DNA from 2 places in the Aeribacillus sp. FSL K6-2848 genome. Region 1 is predicted to be linked to the other one. Evidence: a T-box and tRNA genes for the amino acid it is inferred to sense, from the RefSeq annotation. Region 1 holds a T-box; the other holds one or more tRNA genes.

Region 1 (15,286 bases):
TTTCTAGAACTCGTTGGCCGATTTCTTTATGGGTAATCGCTCTTCCTTTAAAGCGGATCGATGCTTTCACCTTGTCACCCTTCTCCAAAAATTTCCGAGCATTGCGAAGCTTTGTATTAAAGTCATGCTCTTCAATTGTTGGGCTTAGGCGGACTTCCTTCACATTAATAACTTTCTGCTTTTTACGCGCCTCTTTTTCTTTCTTTTGCTGCTCGAAGCGGTATTTTCCGTAATCCATGATGCGAGCAACCGGCGGTTTTGCATTCGGAGCAACAAGAACGAGATCCAAATTGGCATTTGCGGCAATATCAAGCGCTTCTTGCCGTGATTTAATGCCTAACTGATTACCGTTTTGATCGACCAGTCGAACTTCACGAGCGCGGATGCCCTCGTTTACTAACATATCTTTGCTAATAATGAGCCACCTCCAAGATTTTATAAACAAAGTGCACGTTCGCCTTGACAGAGCTTATACATTCGTTTATGCAAATAAAAAACGCGTAGACGCACACTGCACCCACACGTTGAATACACGAACTTTTTGTCCAATGTATAAACCTGTCAACAGCAACAATGTGCGTCAATCAGGTGAGAAGCGGGTGCTTCTGCTTGTTCTCCTTGACTATAATATTCTACCATGGCAAAGCAGCTTTGTCAAAACAACATTTCTTCAAAAACGATACCATTTTAAACTATTCAAACAGAAAATGCAAGAGTCTATTTGAATGAACATACATAAATCGGAATGGAGTGGACATGATAATCAACATATAACTATTGGAGTGATCGAAATGGATGCAAACCGCGTAAAACAAATTTTATCCTCGCCCGCTGATATTGAAGTTCTCTATAACGGAGCTTCCGTTTGGATTGATCAGCTAAATGAAGATGGAAAAACAGCAACCGTTCATGTAAGAGGTCCGTTTAAAGAACGTACGGTTGTAGATATTTCTGAGCTTGAAGAAAAATAATTCCTCCATTGTTTTAAACATTATTGATATAAAATAGCTCCCAATGCTCCGGTAAAAGAACCGTTTGATAAAAATATGCTTTGCAGACCTGTCATGGAATCAAAGCTTTGGATGATTTGTTGTAAAGGAGGGTTTTGCGAAATTGCAGCTCCAACATAGACACACGTGTCCACTTGATGAAGCTCGGCACATTGCTTTGCCAAAAGAACGATCGTTTCACCAATCAATTGAAATAACGTTGCAAAAGCATCTTTTTTCCGGGCTCTCGATAAATCCGGATTGCCAAAATTAGCAGCGGTTACATCTCCTAAAATTGGAGGAGCCTCTTCTCCATACAAATCTTTTACCAACAAATCAACATGGCTTCGATCACCTTTTTTCGCCAAATCAACGATTTGATAAAAATTGCTCTCCTGCAAAATGAGCCGGCTTAAACCGGAAATAACACCGCCGCCGATACCGCTTCCAAGCAAACGCTCATACCGCTCGCCCTTCATAAGGAAAAAAGATGTTCCAGTTCCGATGCTGACGATTAAAAAATCGCTCTTTGGCTCCTTTCCTTCTTCTACTAAAAGCTCTCTTGTTCCTATACAAACTGAATCAAATTCTGGAATAAAGGTCACATCAGCGCCGGTCAATTTTTCTTTTACTTTTGCAGCTCTGCCTCCTGTTATTCTATAGCGGGCAGCCGGCTTCAATCTCTTCATCCAAGAAAGAGCTTGATCCATTTCATCAATTGGAAACCATTTATACCGATATCGTCCATGTTCAACATAAGCAATTTTTAATAAACTTCCCCCTGCATCAATTCCTACTATTTCCATCTGTACACCCCTCGCTTATGCTTTAAAAAAAAGGAAATCAGCAAACGCCGATTTCCTTATTTTCTCCCTTCTTTTCCAACAGATACAGCAAATGTCTCCAGCGGCATGGATTCTGATTTTTGTTCTCCATACTTTCTGACATTGACCGTCTCATTTTCTGCTTCTTGATCACCGACAACGACCATGTACGGGATTTTTTGCATTTGTGCCTCACGAATTTTATAGCCGATTTTTTCATCCCGAATATCGACTTCAACACGCAAGCCTTCTTGCTGAAGACGCTGTTCTACTGTTTTGGCATAATCAAGATGCACTTCCGGCGAAACAGGGATGACTTTCACTTGCACAGGTGCAAGCCAAGTTGGGAAGGCGCCTTTAAATTCCTCAATTAAGAAGGCAACAAACCGTTCCATCGTTGAAACAACTCCGCGGTGAATAACAACTGGCCGATGATGTTTGCCGTCTTCGCCAACATATGTTAAATCAAGCCGTTCCGGAAGGAGAAAATCTAGCTGAACAGTCGATAATGTTTCATCTTTTCCTAAAGCCGTCCGCACTTGTACATCCAATTTCGGTCCGTAAAATGCCGCTTCACCTTCCGCTTCATAATAATCCAGCCCGAGTTCGTCCATTGCGGCTTTCAGCATCGACTGGGCTTTTTCCCACATTTCATCATCATCATAATATTTTTCTTTATCCTCAGGATCGCGGTAAGATAATCGGAACGAATAATCTTTTATACCAAAATCCTCGTATACCTCTTCAATAAGGCGGACAACTCGGATGAATTCGTCTTTAATTTGATCCGGCCGAACGAAAATATGTGCATCGTTCAACGTCATCCCGCGAACACGCTGCAGCCCTGTCAATGCACCTGACATTTCGTATCTGTGCATTGTTCCAAGTTCTGCAATGCGGATCGGCAATTCCCGATAGCTGTGAATTTCATTTTTGTAAATCATCATATGATGCGGGCAATTCATCGGACGCAATACAAGCTCTTCGTTATCCATCTTCATTGGCGGAAACATATCATCTTGATAATGGTCCCAATGGCCGGAAGCTTTATAAAGATCGACGCTGCCGAGAACAGGTGTGTATACATGCTGGTATCCGAGTTTAATTTCTTTATCAACAATATAGCGTTCGATAATCCGGCGGATAGTTGCACCTTTTGGCAGCCAAAGCGGCAAGCCTTGTCCAACCTTTTGAGAAGTGGTAAACAGGTTTAATTCTTTTCCAAGCTTGCGATGATCCCGCTCTTTTGCTTCTTCAAGCATGCGGAGATGTTCTTTAAGCTCTTCTTTTGTAAAAAATGCTGTACCGTATATGCGTTGAAGCATTTTGTTTTTGCTGTCTCCACGCCAGTAGGCGCCGGCTACGCTGAGCAATTTAAATTCCTTTATTTTTCCGGTAGAAGGAACGTGGACTCCTCGGCATAGATCGAAAAATTCTCCTTGCTCATATATGGAAATGATTTCGCCTTCCGGAATATCATCGATAAGCTCAAGCTTTAAATGGTCGCCGATTTCCTCATACATTTTTTTTGCTTCATCGCGGCTTACTTCTTTACGAATAACCGGCAAATTTTCGCCGACAATTTTTTTCATTTCTTTTTCGATTTTAGGCAAATCCTCGTGAGAGATCGTTTCATCCATATCGATATCATAATAAAAACCGTTTTCAATGACGGGCCCGACTCCCAATTTTACATTTGGGTAAAGCCGTTTAATCGCTTGCGCCATTAAATGTGCTGTACTATGTCGTAAAATTTCTAACGCTTCTTTTGTATCAGGCGTCAAAATTTCAATCTGGCCGTCTTGTTCAATCGGGGTTTTTAAGTCAATAAGCTTTCCATTTATTTTACCTGCAATGGCTTTTTTCTTTAATCCAGGGCTGATGGATGCAGCGATTTCTTCCGTTGTTGTTCCGTACGGAAATTCTTTTACAGAACCGTCTGGAAAAGTAATTTTAATGGCTTCTTTCATCTTCTTTCCTCCTTTGTTTTTTCTTGCAAAAATAAACACCCGTCCCTAAAAGAAGGGACGAGTGTTGTATGTAAAACCCGTGGTTCCACCCTAGTTCCCGCTCAAAACTTTGAGCGGCTCATTTTGATAACGGAACAATCCGCCAGCTATTACTTGGCAAAAGCCGTTCACAGCTGAAGTTTAGAGGTGGTAAGAGCATTACACGAGTTAGGAAGGTTTCAGCCTGTGCCTTCCCTCTCTTTGAACTGTGATAATACTCCCGTGTCCTCATCATAACCTTTTCGTGATGAATGATTTCAACCGTATTATAGACTGATTCGCCACCAAAAATCAAGGAGTACTGAAAGAAACTTATCGTTTTTGAAAGCTAGCCCTTGAAAAAAATCGAACCCGTTCCTGAAAGATGTTTTGGATCGTTTGAATCATTGCTTCCTCCTGTTGATCGGAGTATATATAAATTTCTAAAGGAGCAATGGATACAAGCGGGGCCAGCAAATGGGAATCAATATACATCGGGTGGCGATAAATAAATTCCCGATCAATCCACTTTTTCAATTCCAGCTCTTTTATTTCGATGAACTTTTCATTAAACACTTGAAAGGAAGTATCATGCAAAATATGAATCGTTGATAATTTCGGTTTTTTATTGAGAACATATTCCCGCAAGCTTTGAATAAAATTTTGGTATTCCTGCTCCATTTTATACTCTTCAATGGAGAGACCGACATATTCCGAAAGTCTTGATAAATAATCAGACAAGCGGAATTGAATAAATGATTCTATAGAAAAAGATTGGTTTGGCCGAAGGAAATTCGTTAAAGCAGAAATAATTAAGTTTTCTCTCGGCTCAAAATGTTTGATCATTGGAATTTCCGCCCGCTCTCCTTCCAAGATCGATTGAGCAATATGTAAAATTTGCTGTTTTTCATCTTCATCCTCAAAATAAAATTGTTTTTCAATTATAAAAAGAAGGAGACGGGGCTCTTTCACATTTAGAAAAAAGTCAACAAATGATGGTACGAGCACATCAGATATAAATGTTTCCCAATCATCTGTTTCACATGTTAATACTGTGCCGTTCAGCAAGGCTGCTTGGAAATCAAAGTTTTCCTTCTCTGTATTAAGCAATTGATGCAGATAAGAAGCTTCTTTTTCCGTTTGAAAAGTTATTTCCAGCAAAAAAAGATCCCCCCCTTTATATAGCAAGTCCTGTTTCTATATATATGGGGGGATGGCATTATTTAGAAGTGTTTGCTGTCCAGCGGCTATTCTTGTCTGCGATTTTTTCCTTTCAATTCCACGGGAATGGCCAAAAAACGAATCCTTTCCATAATTCTTTTTGCCTTTAACTGTTCTATTTCGCCTTTTTGTGAATAAGTCAGGTGGTGTTCCAATTCGCTAAAATTAAAGTTGGATGTAAAAAAGGTCGGTAAATTTTCAAGCATGCGGAATTGGAGAATCGAACCTAAAATGTCGTCTCTCATCCAGCTCGACATCGATTCAGCACCAATATCATCAAGCATTAATACCGGAATTTTTTTAACCGCATCAATCTTTTCATTCAGTGAATGATCTTGAAGAGCGCTTTTTAACTCCCTGACAAACTCCGGAACATATACAAGCATGGAAGGAACGCCTTTTTCCGCCAGCTCATTCGCGATCGCTCCAAGAATAAATGTCTTTCCCACGCCGAAAGAACCGTATAAATACAATCCTTTTAACCGATCATTTTGACCGTATTGCTCAACAAAATCTTGCACGAGAGACACTGCCTTCAGACGGTTCGGTTCGTTTAAATCAATATCCTCAAGGTGTGCATTGAGGATTTCCTTTGGTACATACATGCATTTAATGAGCGATTCTTGTTTTTTTCGAGCATCATATGCTTCTTTTCTCGGGCATTTATCATATTTCAGGTCGATTGTTTTTCTTTCAATAATTAATGTAGGGTGATATCCTTTTAAAATATTTTTGCACTCATCTAAATTTCGACATTCACGGCAAAACTTGCTCTGCGTTACAAATTCATACAGTTTGCCTAAACTGCGGTCAATCATATTTTCATCGATTTGATCTTTATGCTTTTCTAAAAATAACCTGACATCTTTGTCCGATTTTATTTGCTGTTTCAAGTTCAAATACGTTTCCCGAAACCCTTTGCTGTTCATGAATTGTTTTAAATGATTTTGCAGGGATTCCATCTTCCTCCCTCCTTTCGCCTAGTCCTTCTGTTTATTTTTATATTTTTTAATCCGCTCCTGCAGCTTTTGTTTTTCTTTTTCAAACGCTTCCGGATCGATGTTTTCTACCTGTTGATTTTCGTTTTCCAAAAGCCATGAAGGGAGTTTTTCTTTTCGAACGATTTTTTTGCTGTCAGTCTTCTTATCCTTTGTTTCCGCCCAAGTTAAATATTTCTTATGTTCTTTTTTCGCCACATCCACTGCATCCTTCACAGTTTTAATTCCTAATCGAGCCCAGTGGCTGGCAATTTTCTCAACATACGCTCTTGACAATTTCATATTTGTTTTTAGCAGGACATAATAAATTAAAACGTTGACAACTCCGGGAAGCAGCTTTTGCTGAAACATGACATCTTCAATAATTTTCAAATCCGCTGCGGACGGTTCAATACCGCCTGAAATATCTTTTAGAAACTGTCTTGGAGAGATGGATTCAAGCTGTCGAATTAATTCCTTATCTTTTGACTGTTCAATTTCTTCGTCTTTCACCCGCTGATTCAAAGGCTGAAGCCTATCAACAAGCTCTGGAAGACGGTTGCCGTGATTCAGCTTATACCAATCCCTCGCCCATTTTCGCAGCTCGTCTAAATTAATTTGCTCATCATGATCCAAAGAACGGATGACCAGATTTTTCATTTCAATTGGATCAATTCCATAAACATATGCTAATTTCTCAACAGCTTCCTTAACCGCAGGCGTGATCGCTTTTTTGGGCACAATATGCTCTGATAAACCGGCATAAAACAATTGAAAATCAAAGGACTGGTTTTGAATCGAAATCGGTTCTCCAGGCGCATGATCAAAAAGCTCCTGATCGTTTTCCTCAGGTTCCATTGCAATATTGGCTGAAAGCTCAGATGGGTGGATCGATTGGTATACTTCATGAAATGATCTTGTCACATCTTTGGCGTTGCTATCAACCGATTTATCGGAAAAATAGCTTTTCAATCTTTGGTACACCGTTTTTCCAACTCTGTTATATAAATATATGTTCAACATTCCATCATAAAAAAATTGTTTGGGGGAAAGAGGTCGTTGAAGTTCATAAATATATTTTTTCGGTTCGCTTTCATCGACAAGGTATGTTTTTAAAAGACCTATTCCTTCTAATTTCAAACGGTCATGATAAATTTCATTTAATGGGGATTGAGTAACAGCCATTAAAAAATGGTGGGTCGATTCCGTCCCCCAAAGACGGTTTTGTTCAAGCTCGCTCCAAAGCGTCATGTATAAGTTTAACGTTCTTGGCCCGATTAAGGGCTGGTACAGTAATGTAAGAACTTTTCGGTCAAATTCATGAATCAAACTGCTCGTACATTTCACAACGTAGCGATCAACAGGCAGCAGCTCTTTCCAGTGATGATGTCCAATCATTTTTTCAAAACCTTCCCAAATAGCATGTCATAATCTCGCAGCTCTTTATGAACGTTCTTTTTTGATCAGTTCTTTCAATTCCTCAATAAAGACATTTATATCTTTAAATTGCCTGTAAACAGAAGCAAATCGAACGTATGCGACTTCATCAATTTCGGCTAGTCTGTCCATCACCATTTCGCCGATCGTTTCGCTTGATATTTCCGATGTACCTAGATTTCTTAGTTCTTTTTCAATATCATGCGCAGCATCTTCCAATTTTTTTAAAGAAACCGGTCTTTTCTCACAAGCTTTAATCATCCCGCGCAAAACTTTTTCCCTGCTGAACTCTTCACGTGTTCCTTCCTTTTTCACAACGATGAGCGGAATTTCTTCCACTTTTTCAAACGTTGTGAACCGATATTGACATTCCTCACATTCCCTTCGCCTCCGAATTGATCTCCCTTCATCGACTGGACGCGAATCTAAAACACGTGTTCCAAAATGGTGGCAGGAAGGGCATTTCATATCACCAGCTCCAATCTTTTTAACTAAATCAAAAAAGCTCTACCTACATCTTATTAAATAGCATTGGATCAGACAAGAAACTTTCAAGCTCTTGTATTTTTGTTATAGATAATTCGACTGAATGAAATGGATTTCTGTCAGTCCGGTCCAATCAAATGATGTTCGAACCGCCAAACAGTGATGGCAGCCATGCCAATAAAAGCTTTTTTATTTTTACATCACTACAATGAATGATTTTAAAAACATCAAAGCCTCTTTTTCATAACGGCTTTGCAGGGGGTAGAATAACTCGGTCCTTTGAAGCCACAAATAAGATGCCTCTAAATACCATTCAATATGAAATATTATTCTTTATTATAATATAAAAAGAGGTGCAGTAAAAAGCTGACACCTCTTTGCATTTCCATTCAAATTTTATTCTGTTTTCACTTTAAAGTGCTTTTGCTTGACCCTGTTTGATTTGAACAGGACCCATACCGCGAGGAATTTCAATATTTTCGCGCGTTTGAGCACCTAAAGCTTCAGAAATGTAATCCGCTGCAATATTTGGATTTAAATCACCGCAAGTGTACACATCAATGCTAGCATATCCATGCTCTGGAAAACTATGAATTGTTAGGTGTGACTCTGAAATGATCACAACTCCGCTTACACCCTGAGGCGCAAACTTATGAAACGCAACCTCCCGGATTTCAGCACCTGATTTTAATGCTGCATTTACAAACGTTTTTTCAATAAATTCCAAGTCATTCAACTTATCAAAGTCGCATCCCCACAGCTCAGAGATAACGTGACGTCCCATTGTTTCCATAGCCATGGATCCCCCTTTATAAATTTTTATGAATTCTTCGCACTCTGGTATGTTTAACTACCACGGGGGAAAGTTAGTCCAAAGAGGTCCTAACCCTTTAAGTAGCCACATTACCTTGCGTTTAAGAAGTTCACGAAAAATAGTATATATGGTTTGATTTGTTTTTGCAACATACTTTGTCAAAAATTTTGCGCTGAAAAAAGTATCCAAACAAAAAGAAGAAGAGGGTCAATCTTTGTAAAGATCAACCCTCCCATCATTTTATACAGCTGCGGCCAATTTATTCAATTTGCTTGCTACAAGTTTTGCTAAATCCACAACGCGGCAAGAGTAGCCCCATTCATTATCATACCATGCAAGCACTTTTACCTTTCTTGTTCCCATAACCATTGTCGTTAAACCGTCGACAATAGCAGAGTGCGGGTTTGTGTTGTAGTCAACCGATACGAGCGGTTCTGAAGAAAAATCTAATATCCCCTTCAGCTTTCCTTGAGAAGCTTGGATAAACGCTTCATTTACCTCTTCAACGGTCACATCGCGTTTTAGATCTACAACAAAGTCTACGAGGGAGACGTTTGGTGTAGGCACTCTTAATGCAAGACCGTGCAATTTTCCTTTTAATTGCGGTAAAACTAAACCGATCGCTTTTGCTGCACCGGTAGTTGTCGGAATGATTGATTGGGCGCACGCTCGCGCTCTTCTTAAATCTTTATGCGGATTATCAATATTTCTTTGATCGTTCGTATATGCGTGGACAGTAGTCATTAAACCATATTCAATGCCAAACTGTTCATCAAGAACTTTTGCAACAGGCGCTAGACAGTTTGTTGTGCAAGAAGCATTCGAAATAATGACATGGTTGTCAGGATCATATTGTTCTTCGTTTACACCGATAACAATCGTTACATCTTCATTTTTTCCAGGTGCTGTTAAAATAACTTTCTTCGCCCCTGCCTCAACATGCATCATCGCTTTTTCACGGGAGTTGAATTTTCCTGTCGCTTCAATCACTATGTCCACATCTAGATCTTTCCAGGGAAGTTCAATAGGATTTCGATTGTTCAAAAGAAGCACTTTATGGCCATTTACAATTAAATGATCTTCTTTTGGAATGACTTCTCCTTCAAATTTCCCATGGTTTGTATCGTATTTAATTAAATGAGCCAATGTTTCTGCTGGATAGCTTGCATTGATTGCTACGATATTCAAATCTCCTTCTAAAATTGCTTTTCTGAATACCATTCGGCCAATTCGGCCGAAACCGTTAATGGCAACCTTAGCACTCATGTGAATATCCCCTTCCGGCATTATGTTACACTTTTTATCTCCTATTCTGTTAATTAGTATATCATATTTATAAAATAACGAAACAATTATTTTAATCGTTTCTTAAAAAAATATATACTAAAAATAAAAAAACCGCTCTATTTGCGAGCGGATTAACCAATTCCCCAATTCATGAGAATGTTTTCCAATTGCTGTTCCGTTTCTTCTAATGTTCCATCATTGTTGATCACTGCATCGGCAAATTTTACTTTTTCTTTCAAAGGCATTTGTGCATTGATGCGTGATAAAGCTTCTTTCTTCGAAAAATTATTCCTTTTCATTAATCGTTCCAGTTGATTTTTTTCTCCCGTATAAACAACAATCACTTTATCCACTAAATGCTTCAAATTGCTTTCAAATAGAAGGGGAATATCAAGAACTACTGCTTTCGCACCTTCTGAGATCAATTGTTCCTGTCGCCTTTTCATTTCCAGCCTGACCTCAGGATGTACAATACTGTTTAGCTTCTCCCGCTTATCTTCGTTTTGAAATACAATGTAGCCTAATCGAGCTCGGTTGATCGTTAAGTCTTCGTTTAATATTTCCTTTCCGAAAGCATTTACGATCTCTGTATATGCTTTTTTGCCGACTTCTACCACTTCTCTTGCAATTAGATCTGCGTCAATAACTGGAATGCCTCTTTTTTTAAGCATTTCAGACACAGTGCTTTTTCCGCTTGCTATGCCTCCAGTTAATCCAATAATCATTGTCATATCATCATTCTCCTTTATCCTTACATGGCCCAAACACCGATCATTATTAATAATAAACCCGGGATAAATGAAAACTTTTCAAAAAACGAATAGGATGAAGCAAATCGGCCGGATTTCATTCCAATATAAACAAACATCGTGCTCATACAAGTGACGAAAATAGCTGTTAAAAAAGGTTCATACCCTGCTAAAGCCGCACCGATTCCTGCTCCGAATGAATCGAGCGAAAGAGCGATCCCAAGCAGCAAAGCTTCCACGCCTGTAATCTCGCCAGATCGATCCATATCAACTGCAGCAGGCTTTTTCAATATATGAATGACAATGCCTAACGATTTTAATTCCATATTTAAAATCGTTTTTTCACTCTTTTCCTCATCTTTCTCATCCTCTGATTCATTGTTGCGGAAAAAGGAATATAACACAAACATGCCAAGCAAAATAAAAATAGCTCCGCCAAGCCTATCCGTAAAATAGGGAGGAAGAACACTTTGAGCTATTTGTCCGGCCATCATCGCAGCGAGCAACACAATCGCCGAACAGCATGAAATAGTGATAATCGATTTAATTGGAATTTTTACTTTACGCAAACCGAACGCTAAGCCAACAGAAAAACTATCAAGACTGACTGCCAACGCCAATATTAAAACCGATCCGATTTCCGTCATTTTATCAAATGCCCCTTCTTTCCTTTTATTGCTAACATAGTAATATGAAAACCGCCTAAAATGTGTTCGCTTCAGAAGGTGGCATAAATCTTTCTACACTTGGCAAGATGAACAAAAATGTGTGCCTCTTCCCCCAATTTTTATTTTTTGGATAGGGCTTCCGCAAATTTTACATTGTTCTTTTTCTCTTGCATAGACAAATAAGTCCAGTTGAAACATCCCGATTTGCCCTTGTGAATTGACGTAGGATCGGACAGTACTTCCTCCTTTTTCAACTGCTTCCTTCAGCGTTTGAATAATTTCCCGATGCAATATTTTCACTTTTTCCGCTGTCAAATCTTTTGCCAGCCGCTCCGGATGAATGCCTGATCGAAACAATACTTCATCAACGTAAATGTTTCCTAATCCCGCCACTATTTTTTGGTCAAGCAAAACCGTCTTGATGTTTCTAGAGGTAGACTGAAGCTTGCTCATAAGTCTTTCAGCAGTAAATTGTTCCGAAAAAGGCTCCATCCCTAACTGGGACAAAGGAGGATGCTTCTCCTCCTCGCCCTTTTGATACAGATGCATAGTGCCAAATTTGCGAACATCCCGATATCTTAATTCCGTTTCATCTTGAAAGCGAAAAATGACATGTGTGTGAGGTTCAATGGGCTTTATTTTTGGATACAGTCCATATCTTCCTTCCATTCGTAAATGTGATACAAGAACATATCGATCTAAATAAAATTTTAAAAATTTCCCTCTTCTTCCGATTTCATTGATTGTTTCCCCTCTCAAAACGCGGCAAAACTGCTCTGCGTCTTCGGGACGTTTGATGATTTTCGGCCATGATACGATAACTTCATCGATGACTTTTCCTATGACAAGCTCCCTTAATGTTTTTCGAATCGTTTCTACTTCAGGAAGCTCAGGCATTATGTTCACCCCTTATCTCCACTCGAAAAAGGCGGGGGAGCTTCCCTTTCCGCCTTTTTCAAATTATTTCGCTTCATACCACGTAGAACCGTAAGAATAATCAACCTTTAACGGCACTTTTAGCTGAATGGCATTTTCCATTACTTCCGGAACAAGCTTTTCTAAAATTTCAATTTCATCCTTTGGCGCTTCAAACACCAATTCGTCATGAACTTGAAGCAGCAGCCTCGTTTGCAAATTTCGTTTTTCAATTTCTTGCGCCATATCGATCATCGCTTTTTTGATAATATCCGCTGCACTTCCTTGAATCGGAGTATTCATGGCTGTTCGCTCGGCAAAACTTCTGATATTGAAATTTCTGCTCGTAATTTCCGGAATATATCTCCGACGCTGCATTAGTGTCGTTACATAGCCTTTTTGCTTCGCCTCTTGGATTATGCCATCCATATATTCTTTAACACCTTTATAAATTTCAAAATATTTTTTAATAAATTCACCAGCTTCTTTTCGGGTAATTCCTAAGTTTTGCGACAATCCGTAATCGCTGATTCCGTAAACAATCCCGAAATTAACTGCTTTTGCCTGTCTTCTCATGTTGGAGGTCACTTTATCTTCTTCGACATGGAACACATCGATCGCCGTTTTTGTATGAATATCAAGATCTTGTTGAAACGCTTCAATCAATTTTTCATCTCCAGATATATGCGCAAGCACTCGCAGTTCAATCTGGGAATAGTCCGCTGCAAAAATGACCCAATCTTTTTCAGAAGGGATAAATGCTTGACGAATTTTGCGGCCTTCCTCAAGGCGAATTGGAATGTTTTGCAAATTCGGGTCTGTGGAGCTTAATCTTCCGGTTTGCGTTAATGCTTGATTAAATCGGGTGTGGATTTTATGCGTATCACGATGGACAACCTTCAGCAACCCTTCAATATACGTCGATTGAAGCTTTCCGAGCTGCCGGTAATGCAAAATTTTCTCCACAATTTCGTGTTGTCCTCTCAATTTTTCTAAAACGTCCGCAGAGGTCGAATACCCCGTTTTGGTCTTTTTCAAAACCGGTAGATTGAGCTTTTCAAATAAAATCGGCCCAAGCTGCTTCGGAGAATTAATGTTAAATGACACTCCAGCTAGACGATGAATATCCTTTTCTAATTGCTTCAGCTGTTCATCAAGCTCTTTTCCCATTTCTTTCAGACGGTTGACGTCTATCTTTACTCCTGTTGTTTCCATGTCAGATAAAATGGCTGACAGCGGAAGCTCCAATTCGCTGAATAAATGAAATTGTTCATTTTCTTCTAATTCTTGTATTAATAATTCTTCCAGCTCATAAATGGCTAACGCTTTTCTGGCAAGATGTTCGCCTAAAATGTCTTCATCAGGGATATGACGTTTAGCGCCTTTTCCGTAAATCACTTCATCCTTTTGAACTAAATGTTTATTTTTTGCCTTTGCAAGCTCGGCTATGTCGTCAATCGATTCAGACGGGTTTAAAATGTATGAGGCAATGAGAACATCAAACTCAATACCTGCTAAATCAATGTTTCGCCAGCGCAGCGCCACAATTGATTTTTTCGCATCATACACCACTTTCCGCTTTGTTTCATCCTTCACCCATTCTATGAACTCTTTTGAATGTAGCGCAATTTCGGCTGGAATATAAAAACATCCATTTTCGTTTGCGATAGAAAACCCGATGATTTCTCCAGTATGATAATTTTCATCAATGATTTCCACTAAAAGAGCTGCCTTCTCTGATAAAACCTTGTCTGACAGCTTTTCAACTTTTTCGAACTTAATCGTCGGCATTTCATCCGCTTCTTCATTCTCATGCTCTCCCATTTTGTCTAGGAGCGATTGGAAGCCTAGTTCCTTAAAAATTTTCACTACTTTTTCTTTGTCATAGCCTTTATACTCAAGGTCTTGAATTTTTATTTCGACAGGAGCTTCACAATGAATTGTCGCAAGCTGTTTGCTCATTAATGCTTGCTCTTTATAGTTTTGTAAGTTTTCCTTTAATTTTTTTCCATTTACTTCTTCAATCGAATTTAAAATATTTTCGACTGTCTCAAACTGTTTCAGCAATTTAATCGCGGTTTTCTCTCCAACGCCGGGCACACCTGGGATATTATCTGATTGATCGCCCATCAATCCTTTCAAATCAATAATTTGTGCCGGGCTTAGCCCATACTTCTCTTGAATCGATTCAGGCGTGTGCGGTTCAACATCTGTAATTCCTTTTTTCGTGATGGAAACGGTCGTTTTTTCAGTTGCCAGCTGTGTTAAATCCTTATCTCCGGAAATAATTTTCACTTCAAAATCTTGCTTCTCAGCTTGTCTCGCAACTGTTCCAATAATATCATCAGCCTCATAATTTTCGAGTTCATATGTTGTAATTTTGTAGGCATCAAGCAAATCCCGTATAAATGGTAGCTGCTCCGACAATTCAGGCGGGGTTTTTTGCCGAGTTCCTTTATATTCTTTAAAAGTTTTATGCCGGAACGTTGTTTTCCCTGCATCAAATGCAACAAGAATATGTGTCGGTTTTTCTTCCTCCAGTACTTTTAACAGCATATTTGTAAAGCCGTAAATTGCATTCGTATAAATCCCCTTATCATTATTTAAAAGCGGCAAAGCGAAAAACGCTCTGTAAGCAATACTGTTTCCATCAATTAAAACTAGCTTCTTTGTCACTACTACTAGCCTCCTTCAACTAAAAAAGCCATGCCTTCCTTCTATTCTACCATTACTTTCAGCAGAAGAAAAAACATGGCTTATCGATTTTATTCTGTTTCTCCCATTAATATTTTGGCGTATGGAGAATCGAACGGGAGAACGATGACTGTTTCACCGTCGATTGTTTTCTTGTAGGATTGAAGTGTTCTATATAATTCATAAAATTTAGGATCTTTTGAATAAGCCTGGTTATAGAGCTTCGCCGCCTCCGCC
Region 2 (15,286 bases), 3.0 Mb from region 1:
AAAACGCAAAGTGATTGAAACCGTGTTTTCGATTTTAGTCGATTCGTATCGGATCACCGAGATTCGAGCGAACTCGGTTTCTGGATTTGAAACGGCACTGGATGGTATTTTACTGGCTTACTCCCTTGTTGTTCTTGGGCTAGTTGAGCGTTAAGACTCAACTAGCACCACGGGTTTTTATATTATTTTTAAAAAAATATAAAAGATCTCGATAAAATTTATGTCGGCCAAAAGGATGATGTATAAAATTTTGTGTAAAGCATAAGGTAGGGTATTTTCTGATTTGGCCAAATATTCCAGAGAACCCTACCTATGTCTAAAAGAATACCGAATGGTGACTGGGCTAATCAACAGGAAAGTGCCATTCGTCAGTTTGTGAATGAAAAATTAGAGCTGATTAATGTGGGAAGAAATGAAACATTTCCTCGAGATTGAACAAGCTGGAACATCGAATATGAGAAACGGCTACTATTAACGAGATCCGGATACACAATAAGGTCGGATCACCGGAACGGAGAATTTCAAACGCATTTGTTCCCCCTTACCAACGCCATACCGGCTGGCTCGAGGAAGCGATCATCAAGATGTATCAAAGTGACATGAGTACACGTGAAATTGGCAAGTTTATCGAACGAATTTTAGGAAATGCCAATCGTTTTGACTTGAGTTCCAAAGAATTCGGTGACATCTGCCGTTTATCCATTGAACTGTCTTTTCAAGTGCTTCAAGTAGCACGTATGAATTCAACCCTTTTTCGGAATGACTGATTAAGTGAAATCTAGAGTTTATTTACTTCCACAAGTGTTTTATTATCAAATTCGTACACTTTATCACATAGTATGTGAATATCCTCACTGATATGACTCGCCAATAAGATGGTTGTCCCCTGTTTTTTCAATGACAACAGCAATTCTCTTATCTGTTTGACTCCTGTTTTATCCAGACCGTTCATTGGTTCATCTAGTATGAGTATTTTCGGCTTCTCCATAATTGCTTGTGCGATACCCAATCTTTGTTTCATACCTAAAGAATATTTTTTCACACTTTTCTTGCTGTTCGGATCTAGACCGACACTTTGAATTGCTTCTATAATCTCCTTATCACTAATCTTATTGCGTATAGAAGCTAAGTATTTTAAATTTTTAAATCCGGAGTAATCGGACAAGAATCCTGGTGTCTCGATAACAGCACCAACTTCAGTGGGAAAGTCAATATCCTTCCCTAAAATATTTCCAAAAATTTTTATTTCTCCTTGGTCTGGGAGTAAAATGCCGCAAAGTATCTTAAAGAAAACTGATTTACCACTCCCATTATGCCCGACAAACCCGTAAATCTTTGCTTCTTCAATATCAAGATTTATATTATTAAATACTTTCTCCTTTTTAAATGTTTTGCTCAAGTTCCTTACCTGCAATACAACTGCCATAGTTTATCACCTTTCCTTGAAAATTCAGCAATCTAACGTCGCGTCATAACGCGATACGACAAATAAATGAACAGAAGAATCCATAAAACATGAAAAAAGACAAAACCAGCGATTGAATGACTCCCGCTACTTGGAGCCAACACGTCATAGTTTACAAGTCTGCCATGGCTTCCAATCCATAGATTCACATTCCCAAAAATGAAAGGAATGATGTACATTAAAGCAGCAGAGAAGTACCCGTAACCGCTTTTTTGGGTAAGGAGGTTGATATATACTTGCCACAAACTAATACTAAAAGAGCCGATTAGCTGGATAATCCATGAAAGGAATAGAAATAACCATTGTGAATATACATCTTTTGACGACAATTTACCTGCCCAATACTGGACTGTAATATCACCTGACTTATAAATAGAATGCAAAATGAACCAGGACAGACTGTAATAAAAAAATAGGTACACAACATGAATGGCAAATAAGACGGTCAAATGGGCCAATGCCCACGCGTTCCTGTTAGATATCCGCAGCAAAGTATACAGTAAATTCTCATGAAAATTGTTTTCCATGTATAAGTCAACAATATACGCTAATACGAAAAAATGGAGCAATGTATGAATGATCGTTAAAATATCCGCCCCCTCGAACACGGCAAAGTGGAAGATGAATGCATCTATAGTGGATGAGACAAGATCTCCATAATATAGAAGTGTGACCAAATTAGAGATGACGAACACTGCGATCGCCAGAAGCCACTGATGATAAGTAAAGTAGCGCATATTAAACTGAACAAGGGCTTTCCATTCTCTGATCATATTCAAGATCCCCCAAATTCCAGCTTTGATTTTCTCATCCACAAGACGAGAAGCATTAAAACTATAGGAGAAACGGCTGCTGCATTCAACACCATTGCCGATTGGAATCCGTTTTCATTCAGCCTAAGCGTCACGAGATAACCGTTATGGATATACAAAAACGGAGCATACGATACAAAAAACCTATAAGCAAATAAATGGTTAATAACAAGGAGCATCACCGTCACCGATACTGCTTTGACGATGCGATAACCATCTGCTGACGCATAAACAAACAAATATAGGATGCTGAGAAACCAAATACTTAAGACATATCGTATAGCTAACAGAATAAAACCAGTAACTGGTTGTATATGCCCAATAAGCTCCCCGTGGTAAAGATTGGAGGATCCTGGACTCCAATGGATGCTATAACCGTATAATAAAAGAGAAATTAGAGTAATAATACAAAGATATACGAGCGTGTACAGTGTACTTATTAAAAGTATTAGGAATATTTTGGAAAGTAACCAAGTCGATTTTTTATTTAAACGCAGCAGAACATAGAGAGTTATCGGCCGATCATCGCAAATATCACTTAACACAAACAGGAAGAACAGCAAAAACAAGAACAATTGGTAGTAAGGATGATACAGCATATCGAAGATTAAATCCCACATATTGAGGAAACGGTTGTCAATATGCTCTAATTTGCTATTGGCCAGAAAAGTTGCTAAACATACGAGCAATACAAACAAAACAGCTTTTCGAGTCAGAACTACGTGCTTCACTTTGTGTTTCATACAGTTTAAAAGAATGGTCTTAGTGCTCAGGGGATTGGCATTAGTCATCAATTCTCACCCGTCTCGTTCTCCAAATAAAAATTACATAACCTGTAATCAAAATCGTGATCATTGACCCGTATACATAGAATGGCGAAACTTCAGGCCATAAATCATACCAGGTGGATGGAGAAAACTGATATTGATCCAGAATGGCTCCTGCGGTGATCTCCCAAATACCGAAAATCAGAAATGGCCCAACGTATACAATTGCTTTCTTCTTGACGAAGGTGGAAAGGCATAAAGCGATACAGGCGAAACACGCCCCAAGCAAAAAATGCGTTAAAAATTTGATCCAAATATACAATTCAGGCTGTGTGTTGAACAATGTGTAGAATATGCCTTCTTCCTGCAGTTGTCGATAGGGGGAATCGGCATCATTATTAAAAAAAATAGAAATTATAGCGTAAAAGATAAACTCTGGGATGAAGATAGCAAGCCCCCCAGTTAAAGTGGCGGCCAAGAATTTGTTCCTAACATAATGGTCAAAAGATTTCCTTGTTTGTATAAAGTAATGAAACTTCTGATTCTTTTCTTCTAAATAGGAAGCGGCATATGGAAACACAACAATTAAAGGAAAAAATATACCTATGTATGAAAAACTGCTCTCCCAAATATTATATTTGTTGTGTATTTCACCTAAAATATCTTGAATCGCTTGATGATTACCTCGTATATCAGGAGCTTCGGGGTCAAAAAATAAAACATCATACAAATACCTGTCATGAGCTGTCAAAAATATTAATACCCTGAATCCGTGACAAAACATCTTTACAATGGTCGCAAACCGTTGATACGATAAGGGAAAACGACGTTGACGATTCTTCATCAAGTAGGTGATGTGATGAAAGATTTCCCGATTCGGTTTGTATTGACAGATGAAGCGATTACCCCAAGTGCTGGGCTTGCTCTCGTTGGCTACTTACTCCATCGAACGAAACTGGATAAACGGGTAAACGCACTTCGGCTTCCAACGGTTCGTCGAGAAGTGCACATTTCCCATAGCGATGTCATTCGCTCGATGATTGGCTTGCTTGCCACAGGAAAAACGGATTTCGATCATATCGAAGCGTATCGTCAGGACGATATCTTTTCGGCATCGATGGGGATTCAGCACGTGCCTTCCTCTCCAACCTTGCGACAACGACTCGATCAGCTCGCTTGTCTTCCGATGACCGAAACGATTCTTTGGGAGGAGTCCATACGTCTGTTGATTCAACGACATGCCACTTTGTCCCCTTGTTGGACCAAAGGAAAGACGACATGGCTTCCCCTTGATATAGATGGTTCCCCATTTGACAACTCCGATACGAAAAAAGAAGGAGTCAGTCGAACGTATAAAGGATTTGACGGTTTTACACCGTTGTTTGCGTATGCAGGGAAGGAAGGGTATCTCGTTCATGCCGAGTTGCGTCCAGGGAAACAACATGTGCAAGACAACATGCCCTCGTTTTTAGTCACCGCTATCCGTCGAGCTCGTCAACTGACTTCATCTCGTCTGCTTGTTCGCATGGATGCAGGAAACGATGCAGAAGCGAATGTGCACGTATGCCTAAAGGAAGACGTGGACTTTGTCATCAAGCGAAACTTACGCCGAGAATCGAAAGCGCTTTGGTTCCAGATCGCTTCGCAAAAGGGCAAACGTGTCGATGATGGACAAAGCGAAGGAGTACAAACCTATGAGCTATGCCTTCCACAGAAGGCAGCGATCGATGGAAACACGTATACGTACGTTCAAGTCACCCAAGTGACGGAACGGACGATGGAACGCAATGGACAGCTGATGCTCGTTCCTGATTATGAAGTGGAAAGCTATTGGGTGCGGCTCAAAGGATACGAGCATGTTCGAATGAGCGATGTGCTCGCGTTGTATCATGACCATGCGACATGCGAACAGTTTCATAGCGAACTGAAGAGCGACTTAGATTTAGAGCGGCTTCCATCTGGGAAGATGAAAACGAATGCGCTCGTGTTGGTCATGGGAGCCTTCGTTTACAATCTTCTTCGTCTGATTGGACAAGATCTATTAAGCGATCCGAGACATCCGTTGCACCACAAAGTGAAACGCCGCCGCATCAAGACGATTATTCAGACGGTGATCACGATGGCAGGGCGACTCGTCCGTCGATCACGACAGATCTGGATGAAACTGACGCGAAGGAGTGGCTATAGCGAGCCCCTACTGAACGTCTATCAGAAATGGAGAGAGGCAAGATAACGAACGAATGTTCGGGAACTGATGTCCAACGTCACTCCCTGTGCTTTTTTGTCTATTTTTTTGGTTCGTATACCTAAAAAAGAGATTTGTTCCATTTTCGGAAATAGAGATGACATAGGTCATAAGCATAAAAAGGGTTTTATGGATTATCAATCCATCAAAATTACAACAAAATCAAAGTCGATTTCAATTCATCACGGATTCAGGTAATACAAGAGCAAACATACAGGAAACTAACATGCGCTTATTCAATAAACCCCTTTTTAATTCCAGTAAGAGCATTATCTTTCACTCGCTTTCTGATTGATAACTATCAAAACTACTTTAAAAGCATATCGCATTTCTACATTGCAGAAATGCGATATGCTACGGAATCGAAATTGAAAGAGTTAAGTTAATACGTATCTGGGTTCCATTTCCCTTTCATCGTAAAGCGGTCAAATTTACCTCCTTTTTCTTTCCAGATTTTCAAACGGTACTTATAACTGGCCTTAGCTCCATTATTTGTTAATGTGTAATTACCAGCCTTTTTAGTATAAAGATTACTACTTCTTTTCGCACCTTCCGAATTTTCCATTCTTACTCCTGCTGTCCAATTCGAATCTATACTAGTAATCTTAACAACTGGATTCTCTTTATCTGTAAATTTCCATGCATAGTTAGTATAAGCACGTCCAGTTAAAAAGTTTGTTGTCACATCAAAATGAAATTTGTAGTTAGCAGCTGATGCAACAGGCACTAATGCTCCTACAGCTAGAATAGAAGTTAAAGCAATTTTTAACCATTTTTTTCAAATAAAACCCTCCTCGTTTTTCCGCATTAAAATTCCTGAATTCCCGCGAGAATCCTTCGAGTAAGGTGCTAGCTACCTGTTTTTACAGTTCACATTTTCTAACAATACAGAACGGTGATTAGAGTAGAAGCCACATTTGAAAAAAGTCCCAAATTTTCTTGCCACCTTTTAAATTAACCCCCATTCCCGGGCCTTTCGGGCTGCTTCTTTGCTTCTTTTTTCCCCCGTCTTTTTCAAAATATTAGTAATGTGCTTTTTTATTGTATTAATTTCTACCATTAATATTTCTGCTATTTGTTTTTGCTTATAGCCTTCAGCGATCAGCTTTAATATTTTTTGTTCTGTTTGTGTTAATCTCTCCTTCATATAGTGGATCTCTAGTTGTCTTAAGCGACAAAACTCCTTACGGATAACAGATTCAACATAAGCACTTTTAAGTGACCATTTTTGATACGCTAAGCGTATTACATTTGGAATATGATTATAGGATTTGTCTATGTAACAGATTGCCCCGGCAATAAAAGCTTCAAAAATCAATCGATTGTCAATCTGATCATTTAAAATAATCAGCTGTGCTTTTGTTTTTTCAGTAACAGATTTTATTACTTTGACTTTTTCTGTATCTTTTACTAATCCGATATTCATTAGTACAATGTTCACATGTAAACGGTTAATAAAATCACTTAAACATTTCAGCTCGCACGTGACTCTTACTATTTCTATGTCGGTCTCATTTTTAACGATAGAGCAAATTTTTAACAACTCATCTTTGTCTTTCTCAATCAATAGTACACGTATTTTTTCATAACGCACCTTTTTACACCTCTCTTCACGCCCGTTGCCTTAAGAAAAACATTGGATAATTCGAAATATCAGACATAACTTCTTGTGAAGGACTTTCTACTTATTAAAACGTCAGATCTCTCAGAATTGTTTCTGATTTTTTATAATTTTAACCTTTTTTGGAACGTTTTCCCTTAAAAGTAAGCGTCAAATTTAGCCAATCTTCTAGACTCTGTAAGATTATGAGATAATCTCCTCAAGAATAGATATAAGGAGGTTTTTTATAGCAAATCCAGAAATAGCTGAGAGAAAAAGGAATAGACATGACCGGAATGCGTCCAATGGGGAGTACAGAAAGAACGATGAGTGTGTTTGCGAAACATTTGAAAATGGGCGGAACTGGGTGGATCAAGGTACCGGTGCGATGATGACGGCCTTGGTGGCAGCATTAGAAAAAGTTAGTCATCAAAACGCTTATTGGACAAGTAGAAAGATGGAAAAAATCTCAAGAAGCCCATTCAAACAATACATCGAAAAGATCACGAGAACAATAAACGAAGCCACACGTGACCCGTACCATGTACCTAAAAAATAAAGTGAAAACACTTATCCATCAAGCATTGAAGAGATTAAGTAGGACTAGGAATTACTTTGGGGTTATCTTTATCATTTGTATGCGTTTATTATGGAATCCCTCCTGCAAATGCTTGGCTCAATCTTCATATTGACAATAAACCATTTTTCCTCTATACTAATACTCGTCGATTGCTTAATAAAAAACTTGTGAAGGAAAAATGATTTTATAATTGACAAAAAGTAAATTGTTATATATAATTTAATTTGTCTTTTTGCTAATGATGTTATTGGCCCGTTGGTCAAGTGGTTAAGACACCGCCCTTTCACGGCGGTAACACGGGTTCGAATCCCGTACGGGTCACCATGGAGGATTAGCTCAGCTGGGAGAGCACTTGCCTTACAAGCAAGGGGTCGGCGGTTCGATCCCGTCATCCTCCACCATGTACTAAACAAGCTTTTCTTAAACAAGTTTAATGAGGCTGGCATAACAATTTAAACAAAGGTAAAAACTGAGTGTGATTTAAAGTATTTATTGCGCCGGTGTAGCTCAATTGGTAGAGCAACTGACTTGTAATCAGTAGGTTGGGGGTTCGATTCCTCTCGCCGGCATTTTTAATAATCGGAGGGGTAGCGAAGTGGCTAAACGCGGCGGACTGTAAATCCGCTCCCTTAGGGTTCGGCGGTTCGAATCCGTCCCCCTCCACCATGCCGAAGAATGTTATGAAACATTGAAATCACATTAAACAACAAAATGTTGTATAAAGTGATTTTTTTATTGGTACAATATAATTAGTCAAGAGATGAATGGTGATATTGGGCTATAGCCAAGCGGTAAGGCAACGGACTTTGACTCCGTGATGCGCTGGTTCGAATCCAGCTAGCCCAGCCATTTATTATAAAAAGACAGTTCATGTCTGTTCTTTTTTTTGTAAAAATGTTAGATAGAAAGTAAGATTTAACTAGATTTTACAAAGGGCAAAGCCTCGTCGAATAAGCAGCGATTTGTCCCGACGCATCCAGTATCCTCGAAAAATCAGGAAGAGGAAGGGACATCTGACAAATTTTAAAATGGATTAGAAGACTTTAAGAGCCATTAGCTCAGTCGGTAGAGCATCTGACTTTTAATCAGAGGGTCGGAGGTTCGAATCCTCCATGGCTCACCATTTGTGCGGAAGTAGTTCAGTGGTAGAACACCACCTTGCCAAGGTGGGGGTCGCGGGTTCGAGTCCCGTCTTCCGCTTTTAAATTCAATAGGGAAAACTTTATAAAATAAGATGAACTTAATTCCTGACAAGAAATTGTCAGGATTTTTTTATTTGAAATGTTACTAATCCTTCGATTATATCTAATCCTCGCTTTTGAATCTCAAAATAATGATATGTAGGAGCATTCTCCTTTTTAGTCCCATAACAGCCTTTTAAATTTGGATATACCATTGAAGTCGAATTGTATTTTTCCTTTTAGTATTGGTAATGCGGTTGTTCCTAAATGGAACCATGACCTAAATGATTTTTTGTTGATTTTAAAAATTAGTCTCTTTTCCAGAAGATTGTTGCTGTAGAGGATGATTTGTGTAAAACATTTTGCATACAATGACTGCCCAGCAAAGGTTTTTACGGGTGTTGTGACGAAGTATATCGACAAACTTCTGTCTTGTTTCATTTTTTGAAATAGCACAGATCCGGATGAGGACGAATAAATTTCGACACCATTTATAAATTCAAACGGCTTAAAGGAGTTGTGATTCGATGCCTTTTATCAACGTAAGGCTGGCTAAAGGAAGAACCGCAGAACAGAAACAGCAGTTTACTGAGGCAATAACAAAAGCAGCAGCGCAAATACTAAACGTGAAAGAAGAATGGGTTACAGTAGTTTTCGATGAATATGAAAGAGATAATTGGGCTTCCGGCGGAACACTTCACTCGATAAAATTTGGGGAAGGTTTCGGGAAAATGGGAGCTGAATGAATATCCATCATCCTGTAATTCAAAGATAAAAAATGACCTCCCCAATTGGAAAAGGGGAGGTGAAGTTTTTTTATTTGCTAAAGTCGGTCAATATTTTCATCTTGGAGAAGCCCAGCTTTCATCGCATAATGTTCCATCACTTGCTGAAGCCACTCCTCTTCCTCCTGTGTAAATGGAGATGCCAATTTATTTTCAATAGTTTTAATTTCAGCTTCATCTAAATTCCCGATAACACTAATTAATTCTTTTCCGATAAATTCTAATATTGTTTTCATATATTTTTCGACTAACGCTTCTACCTCAGGATCATCGACAGGTCTTCCTGCCAATCTTTTTGTTTCTTGGGATAATTGGATGTATTCTTTGTCAAGGGAGATCATTACCTCTTCAGGCTGATCAAAAAGCTTTTCAGCTACTTCTTTTGACGTATAATGTTCTAACCATTTGCGCTGTTCTTTTTCTGTTTGTATGCTCTGAATAAGACTCATTAAAACATTGCTATCCACTTCTTTTTCTTCTTCTAAAATCGTGAGAATTCGTTTAATGGCTTTGAGCACTTCTTCAATATGTTCCTTTCGTTCTTCAAGCGCTTCTTTTTGGAACTGTAAAGTTTCCTTTAAGTTTAAATCGAAGTTGGTTTCATTAATTAACTCTTTGATTTGTTCTAAACTGTATCCTAAAAATTTAAGACTGACTATTTTTTGAAGTGTCAATACATCATGAGCAGAGTATAATCGGTGTCCAGAACGAGGATTTTTTTTCGGTTTGAGCAGTCCAATTTGATCATAATAATGCAATGTTCGGATTGTTGTTCCCGTCTTTTTAGAAAATTCGCCAATCGTAAAGTAAGTCTCTTCCTTCACTTTAACATCGCCCCCAAAACACTTATCTTTATAAACCTATTGTGATCATAATACCTAACGCGGCGTTAGGTGCAACCCCTCTGAAAAAAATTTGTAATGTCATTTTTCATTATGACAAGTTGGACGTTTCTTTATAAAAAGCCCAGAAATGGGAATGTGAAAGGTTTTTGCTACAAAAGGAAAAAATTTTTCTTGCAGATGAAAACATAAATTCCTAAAATTTGCTAGAATAGATTTATAAAAAAATGAAACCTTTGGGGAACGAATTCGTATCATGATGTACCCGCAACTGCGGAGGTAGAAAAATGGAAGAATTTATAAATAAAAAGATCAAACAAATTAAAAAAGGCGACCAAAATGCATTTGCAGAAGTTGTTGAATTATATAAAGATAAAATTTTTCAACTTTGTTATAGAATGCTGGGAAACGTCCATGAAGCTGAGGACATAGCACAGGAAGCATTTATAAGAGTGTATATGAACATCCATTCATTTGATATGAACAAAAAATTTTCTACATGGATTTATCGGATTGCAACCAATTTATCGATTGATCGTATTCGGAAAAAGAAGCCGGACTATTATTTAGATGCAGAAGTTGCGGGGACTGATGGCTTAACAATGTACTCCCAAGTATCATCTGATATTGCAATGCCTGAAAAAGAAGTTGAAGCAATTGAACTGCAAGAAACGATTCAAAAAGAAATTTTAAAACTGCCGGATAAATATCGATCAGTCATCGTATTGAGATATATTGAGGAGCTATCCTTGCAAGAAATCGCAGAGATATTGGAACTTCCAGTCGGAACAGTTAAAACAAGAATACACCGGGGACGGGAGGCTTTACGCAAACAATTAAGGCATTTGTGATTGGGGTGAGTAAGATGAAATGTCCTAAGCATGTAGTGGAGATGATCCATAAGTATTTGGACGGGGATTTGCATGAGGATGAAGGCCGTGAGTTAAAAAAACACTTGCAATCTTGTGAGGATTGCAAGGCACATTATCAAGAATTGGAAAAAGCTGTAGCGTTTGTCAAGAGTATCTCACATGTTGAAGCACCGGCAGATTTTACGCAAAAGGTGTTAGAAAAACTGCCAAAAGAAAAGCGTACGGTCTCAACTAGACGCTGGTTCCGAAATCATCCTTTCTTTTCAGCCGCTGCACTATTTGTTATTCTAATGACTGGAAGTTTATTTGCTTCTTATGAAGAAAGCCAATTCAGCGTAACAAAGTATGATAATTTGGTTGTTGACAACCGTACTGTTATTGTGCCTGAAGGAGAAACGGTGAAAGGTGATATTACTGTTAAAAACGGTGATATTAAAATAGAAGGAAAAGTTGAAGGAAATGTAACGGTGATTAACGGAGACCAATATTTGGCTTCTGCCGGTCAAGTTACCGGAGAGGTTGAGGAAATAAACGAATTGTTTGAGTGGCTGTGGTATGAAGTAAAATCGACTCTGTCAGAGGTTTTTAAACAATAGGCCATCTTTAGTAGGATGGTCTATTTTTATGTTTAAGTGCATTTAGGAAAAGTTATGATATAATAAAGTGGAATTTTGATTAGAGAGATTTTCAAACCTAGAAGTTTGATTAGAATAGATCAATCGCGATTTGATGAACTATTGGAGGAAAACAATATGACCTTAGGGGATTTTTCTCTTTTGCATTACCTCATAGATGTCATTGATATTCTCCTCGTTTGGTTCGTTATCTATAAATTGATTATGGTGATTCGTGGAACGAAAGCTGTTCAGCTTTTAAAAGGAATTATCGTAATCATTATCGTTAGAGTGTTAAGCCAATATTTAGGCTTGAATACTTTGCAATGGTTAATGGACCAAGTGTTGATTTGGGGTTTTTTGGCTATCATCATTATTTTCCAGCCGGAGTTTCGCAGAGCCCTTGAGCAATTAGGAAGGGGGCGTCTATTTGCAAGGGCAGCTAGCCAGGAAGATGATGGGCAAACAAACATGACCGAAGCAATAGCAAAAGCTGTTGAGTATATGGCGAAAAGGAGAATCGGTGCTCTCATTTCGATTGAACGAAAAATAGGAATGGAGGATTATGTTGAGACCGGTATACCGCTAAATGCCCATATTTCTGCTGAACTATTAATTAATATTTTTATCCCCAATACCCCTTTACATGATGGTGCAGTTATTATACAAAAAGATCAAGTGTCCGCTGCTGCCTGTTATTTGCCGCTTTCCGAAAGCCCGTTTATATCGAAGGAGCTGGGCACACGCCATCGCGCTGCAGTGGGAATTAGTGAAGTAACCGATAGTATAACTATCATTGTTTCTGAAGAAACAGGCGGTATATCGATTGCCAAGGATGGTGAGCTGCATAGACATTTAACTCCAGAAACGTTAAAGGAGATGCTCTTGGCTGAGTTTAACCGTACGAAAGCTGCTTCCTCTAGCCGCTGGCAATGGAGGGTGAAAAAGAATGGATAAATTAATGAATAGCAACTGGTTTATGCGCATCATTGCATTGTTGCTAGCGCTCATGCTATATGCTTCAGTGAATATAGAATCGCCTGCTTCGAATAATGAAGAAAAATACAATATATTTCGGTCGCCATCCACAACCGAAACAGCTACAATTACAGATGTGCCCGTAAACGTATACTATGACGACCGTGCATTTGTTGTCACCGGTATTCCCCAAACCGTCACCGTTACGATTGAAGGGCCCAAAAGTATTGTCACTACGACAAAACAAGTCAAGGACTTTGAAATTTTTGCAGATTTAACGGATTTATCCGTTGGCACGCACAGTGTCCGTTTGAAACATAAAAACTTGTCTGACCAATTGGAGGTTGACATTGATCCGGCTGTCATTACAGTAGGTATTCATGAAAAGGTATCTGAAAATTTTCCGGTTGAAGTGGAAGTTATTAATAAAAACAAAATGAAGGAAGGCTACATTGCGGAGCGTCCGATTGTTAAACCGGACAGTGTAAAAATTACAGGCGCAAAAGAGCATATTGATGCTGTAGCTGTTGTGAAAGCAACAGTAAGTTTGGAAGGTGCTGATGGAACAGTTGTACAGAAGTCAAAAGTGACAGTATACGATGCAAATGGGAACATCCTGCCTGTTACAATCGAACCGTCAGCGGTTACCGTAACAGTGCCGGTAGAAAGCCCAACGAAATCGAAATCTGTACCCTTAAAAATCAAAACAACAGGAAAGCTTTCTGATGGACTGAGCATATCATCGATTCAATCGATCCCTAGCCAAGTGACAATTTATGGTCCAAAGGATGTGCTAGAGCAAATAGAGTCAATTGATGATGTATCTGTCGACTTAAGCAAAATCAAAGAAAATGCGACAGTTGAAGCTGATGTTCCGGCTCCGGATGGAGTGACAAACGTTGTCCCGAATAAAGTTCAAATTAAAATAGATATTGAAAAACGAGAAGAAAAGACGTTTAAACAGGTGCCGATCAAAGTCATCGGTTTAGGAAACGATCAGGAAATTGAATTTATTGATCCGGATACAGGAAAGCTGGATGTTGTTTTGCGAGGAAAAGACAGTGTTTTGAAAAACGTAAAAGAATCTGATATCGAATTGTATGTGAATGTTGCAGGGTTAGATGAAGGAGAACATGAAGTAAATGTGGAGGCCAAAAACCGTTACAACCTCTCGACAGTTTTATCGAGTGAAAAAGTGAAGATTCGCTTATCCAATAAAGAAAACTCGTTGGAAGAAGCAGATAATGAAAGAAGAAATCAAATAGAAGAAAATAACGATTCAGTTGAACCATCTGAACAAAAAAAGTCTGCTGAAGAAGCTTCAAATTAAGTGATATTTTTTAAAAGGAGCGATGATTCATGGAAAAATATTTCGGTACAGACGGAGTAAGAGGAGTTGCCAACAGTGAACTCACTCCTGAATTAGCGTTTAAAATAGGACGCTTTGGCGGGTACGTGTTAACAAAAGATAAAAATAGACCAAAAGTGTTGATTGGCCGGGATACCCGCATTTCAGGTCATATGCTTGAGGGTGCTTTAGTTGCCGGGCTTCTTTCCATTGGCGCCGAGGTAATGAGGCTTGGAGTCATTAGCACACCAGGTGTTGCTTATTTGACAAAGGCATTAGGAGCCGAAGCAGGCATCATGATCTCCGCTTCGCATAATCCTGTTCAAGATAACGGAATAAAATTTTTTGGCCCTGATGGTTTTAAGCTTTCCGATGAACAAGAAGAAGAAATTGAAGCGCTGCTCGATCAAGAAGAAGATAACCTTCCTAGACCGACCGGCTCTGATCTGGGGCAAGTGAGCGATTATTTTGAAGGCGTACAAAAATACTTGCAATATTTAAAACAGACGGTTGACGAAGAGTTCACTGGTTTACATATCGCTTTGGACTGTGCGCACGGAGCCACATCATCACTAGCTACACATCTTTTTGCCGACTTGGATGCAGATGTTTCGACAATCGGTGCATCTCCAAATGGTCTGAATATTAACGATGGGGTTGGGTCTACTCATCCAGAAACGTTAGCGGAATTTGTGAAAGAAAAAGAAGCAGATATAGGTTTAGCGTTTGACGGTGATGGGGACCGTTTGATTGCCATTGATGAGAACGGAAAAATTGTTGATGGGGATCAAATTATGTTTATTTGCGCCAAATATTTAAAAGAGCAGGGAATGCTGAACGGGGACACTGTTGTATCGACAGTTATGAGCAACCTAGGCTTTTATAAAGCTTTGGAGGCAAATGGACTAAAAAGCGTTCAAACCGCTGTCGGCGATCGCTATGTTGTCGAAGCGATGAAGAAGAACAACTACAATTTAGGTGGAGAGCAATCCGGACATATTATTTTTCTTGACTACAATACGACGGGTGACGGTCTTTTAACAGCGATTCAGCTTGTCAACATAATGAAGACAAAAGGCAAAAAGCTCTCTGAACTTGCGAGTGAAATGAAAAAATTCCCGCAGCTTTTGATCAATGTAAAGGTGCAGGACAAGCAGGCTGTCATGGAAAATGAAAAAGTAAAAGCTGTTATAGAAG

The links. A T-box is a leader RNA that pairs with one kind of tRNA and senses whether it is charged. The one in region 1 lies ahead of thrS (threonine--tRNA ligase), so its partner is inferred to be a tRNA-Thr.
Region 2: it encodes a tRNA-Thr, which carries the amino acid that the T-box ahead of thrS (threonine--tRNA ligase) is inferred to sense. The anticodon was not compared.

Annotation. Positions count from the first base shown of each region.
Region 1 covers NZ_JBBOQQ010000001.1:3,161,171-3,176,456, forward strand. The annotation lists gene infC (translation initiation factor IF-3) at 1-418, opposite strand, end outside; ribosomal protein L20 leader region at 487-617, opposite strand; gene NSS70_RS15285 (H-type small acid-soluble spore protein) at 792-971, shown strand; gene coaW (type II pantothenate kinase) at 992-1,795, opposite strand; gene thrS (threonine--tRNA ligase) at 1,852-3,783, opposite strand; T-box leader at 3,834-4,066, opposite strand; gene ytxC (putative sporulation protein YtxC) at 4,135-4,962, opposite strand; gene dnaI (primosomal protein DnaI) at 5,049-5,984, opposite strand; gene NSS70_RS15310 (replication initiation and membrane attachment family protein) at 6,003-7,397, opposite strand; gene nrdR (transcriptional regulator NrdR) at 7,443-7,904, opposite strand; gene speD (adenosylmethionine decarboxylase) at 8,335-8,715, opposite strand; gene NSS70_RS15325 (glyceraldehyde-3-phosphate dehydrogenase) at 8,977-10,002, opposite strand; gene coaE (dephospho-CoA kinase) at 10,155-10,754, opposite strand; gene ytaF (sporulation membrane protein YtaF) at 10,775-11,494, opposite strand; gene mutM (DNA-formamidopyrimidine glycosylase) at 11,513-12,337, opposite strand; gene polA (DNA polymerase I) at 12,401-15,031, opposite strand; gene hflC (protease modulator HflC) at 15,121-15,286, opposite strand, start outside.
Region 2 covers NZ_JBBOQQ010000001.1:191,977-207,262, forward strand. The annotation lists gene NSS70_RS01050 (IS982-like element ISGth1 family transposase) at 1-154, shown strand, start outside; partial or broken gene NSS70_RS01055 (transposase) at 313-650, shown strand; gene NSS70_RS01060 (ATP-binding cassette domain-containing protein) at 779-1,426, opposite strand; gene NSS70_RS01065 (hypothetical protein) at 1,459-2,238, opposite strand; gene NSS70_RS01070 (hypothetical protein) at 2,241-3,008, opposite strand; gene NSS70_RS01075 (hypothetical protein) at 3,061-3,795, opposite strand; gene NSS70_RS01080 (IS1380-like element ISGsp2 family transposase) at 3,904-5,277, shown strand; gene NSS70_RS01085 (hypothetical protein) at 5,672-6,016, opposite strand; gene NSS70_RS01090 (response regulator transcription factor) at 6,239-6,883, opposite strand; gene NSS70_RS20700 (hypothetical protein) at 7,195-7,281, shown strand; gene NSS70_RS01100 (hypothetical protein) at 7,257-7,448, shown strand; tRNA gene NSS70_RS01105 (tRNA-Glu) at 7,719-7,793, shown strand; tRNA gene NSS70_RS01110 (tRNA-Val) at 7,795-7,870, shown strand; tRNA gene NSS70_RS01115 (tRNA-Thr) at 7,966-8,038, shown strand; tRNA gene NSS70_RS01120 (tRNA-Tyr) at 8,051-8,135, shown strand; tRNA gene NSS70_RS01125 (tRNA-Gln) at 8,244-8,318, shown strand; tRNA gene NSS70_RS01130 (tRNA-Lys) at 8,517-8,592, shown strand; tRNA gene NSS70_RS01135 (tRNA-Gly) at 8,598-8,669, shown strand; gene NSS70_RS01140 (tautomerase family protein) at 9,178-9,396, shown strand; gene NSS70_RS01145 (MerR family transcriptional regulator) at 9,474-10,259, opposite strand; gene sigW (RNA polymerase sigma factor SigW) at 10,565-11,128, shown strand; gene NSS70_RS01155 (anti-sigma factor family protein) at 11,143-11,745, shown strand; gene cdaA (diadenylate cyclase CdaA) at 11,902-12,720, shown strand; gene NSS70_RS01165 (CdaR family protein) at 12,713-14,071, shown strand; gene glmM (phosphoglucosamine mutase) at 14,101-15,286, shown strand, end outside.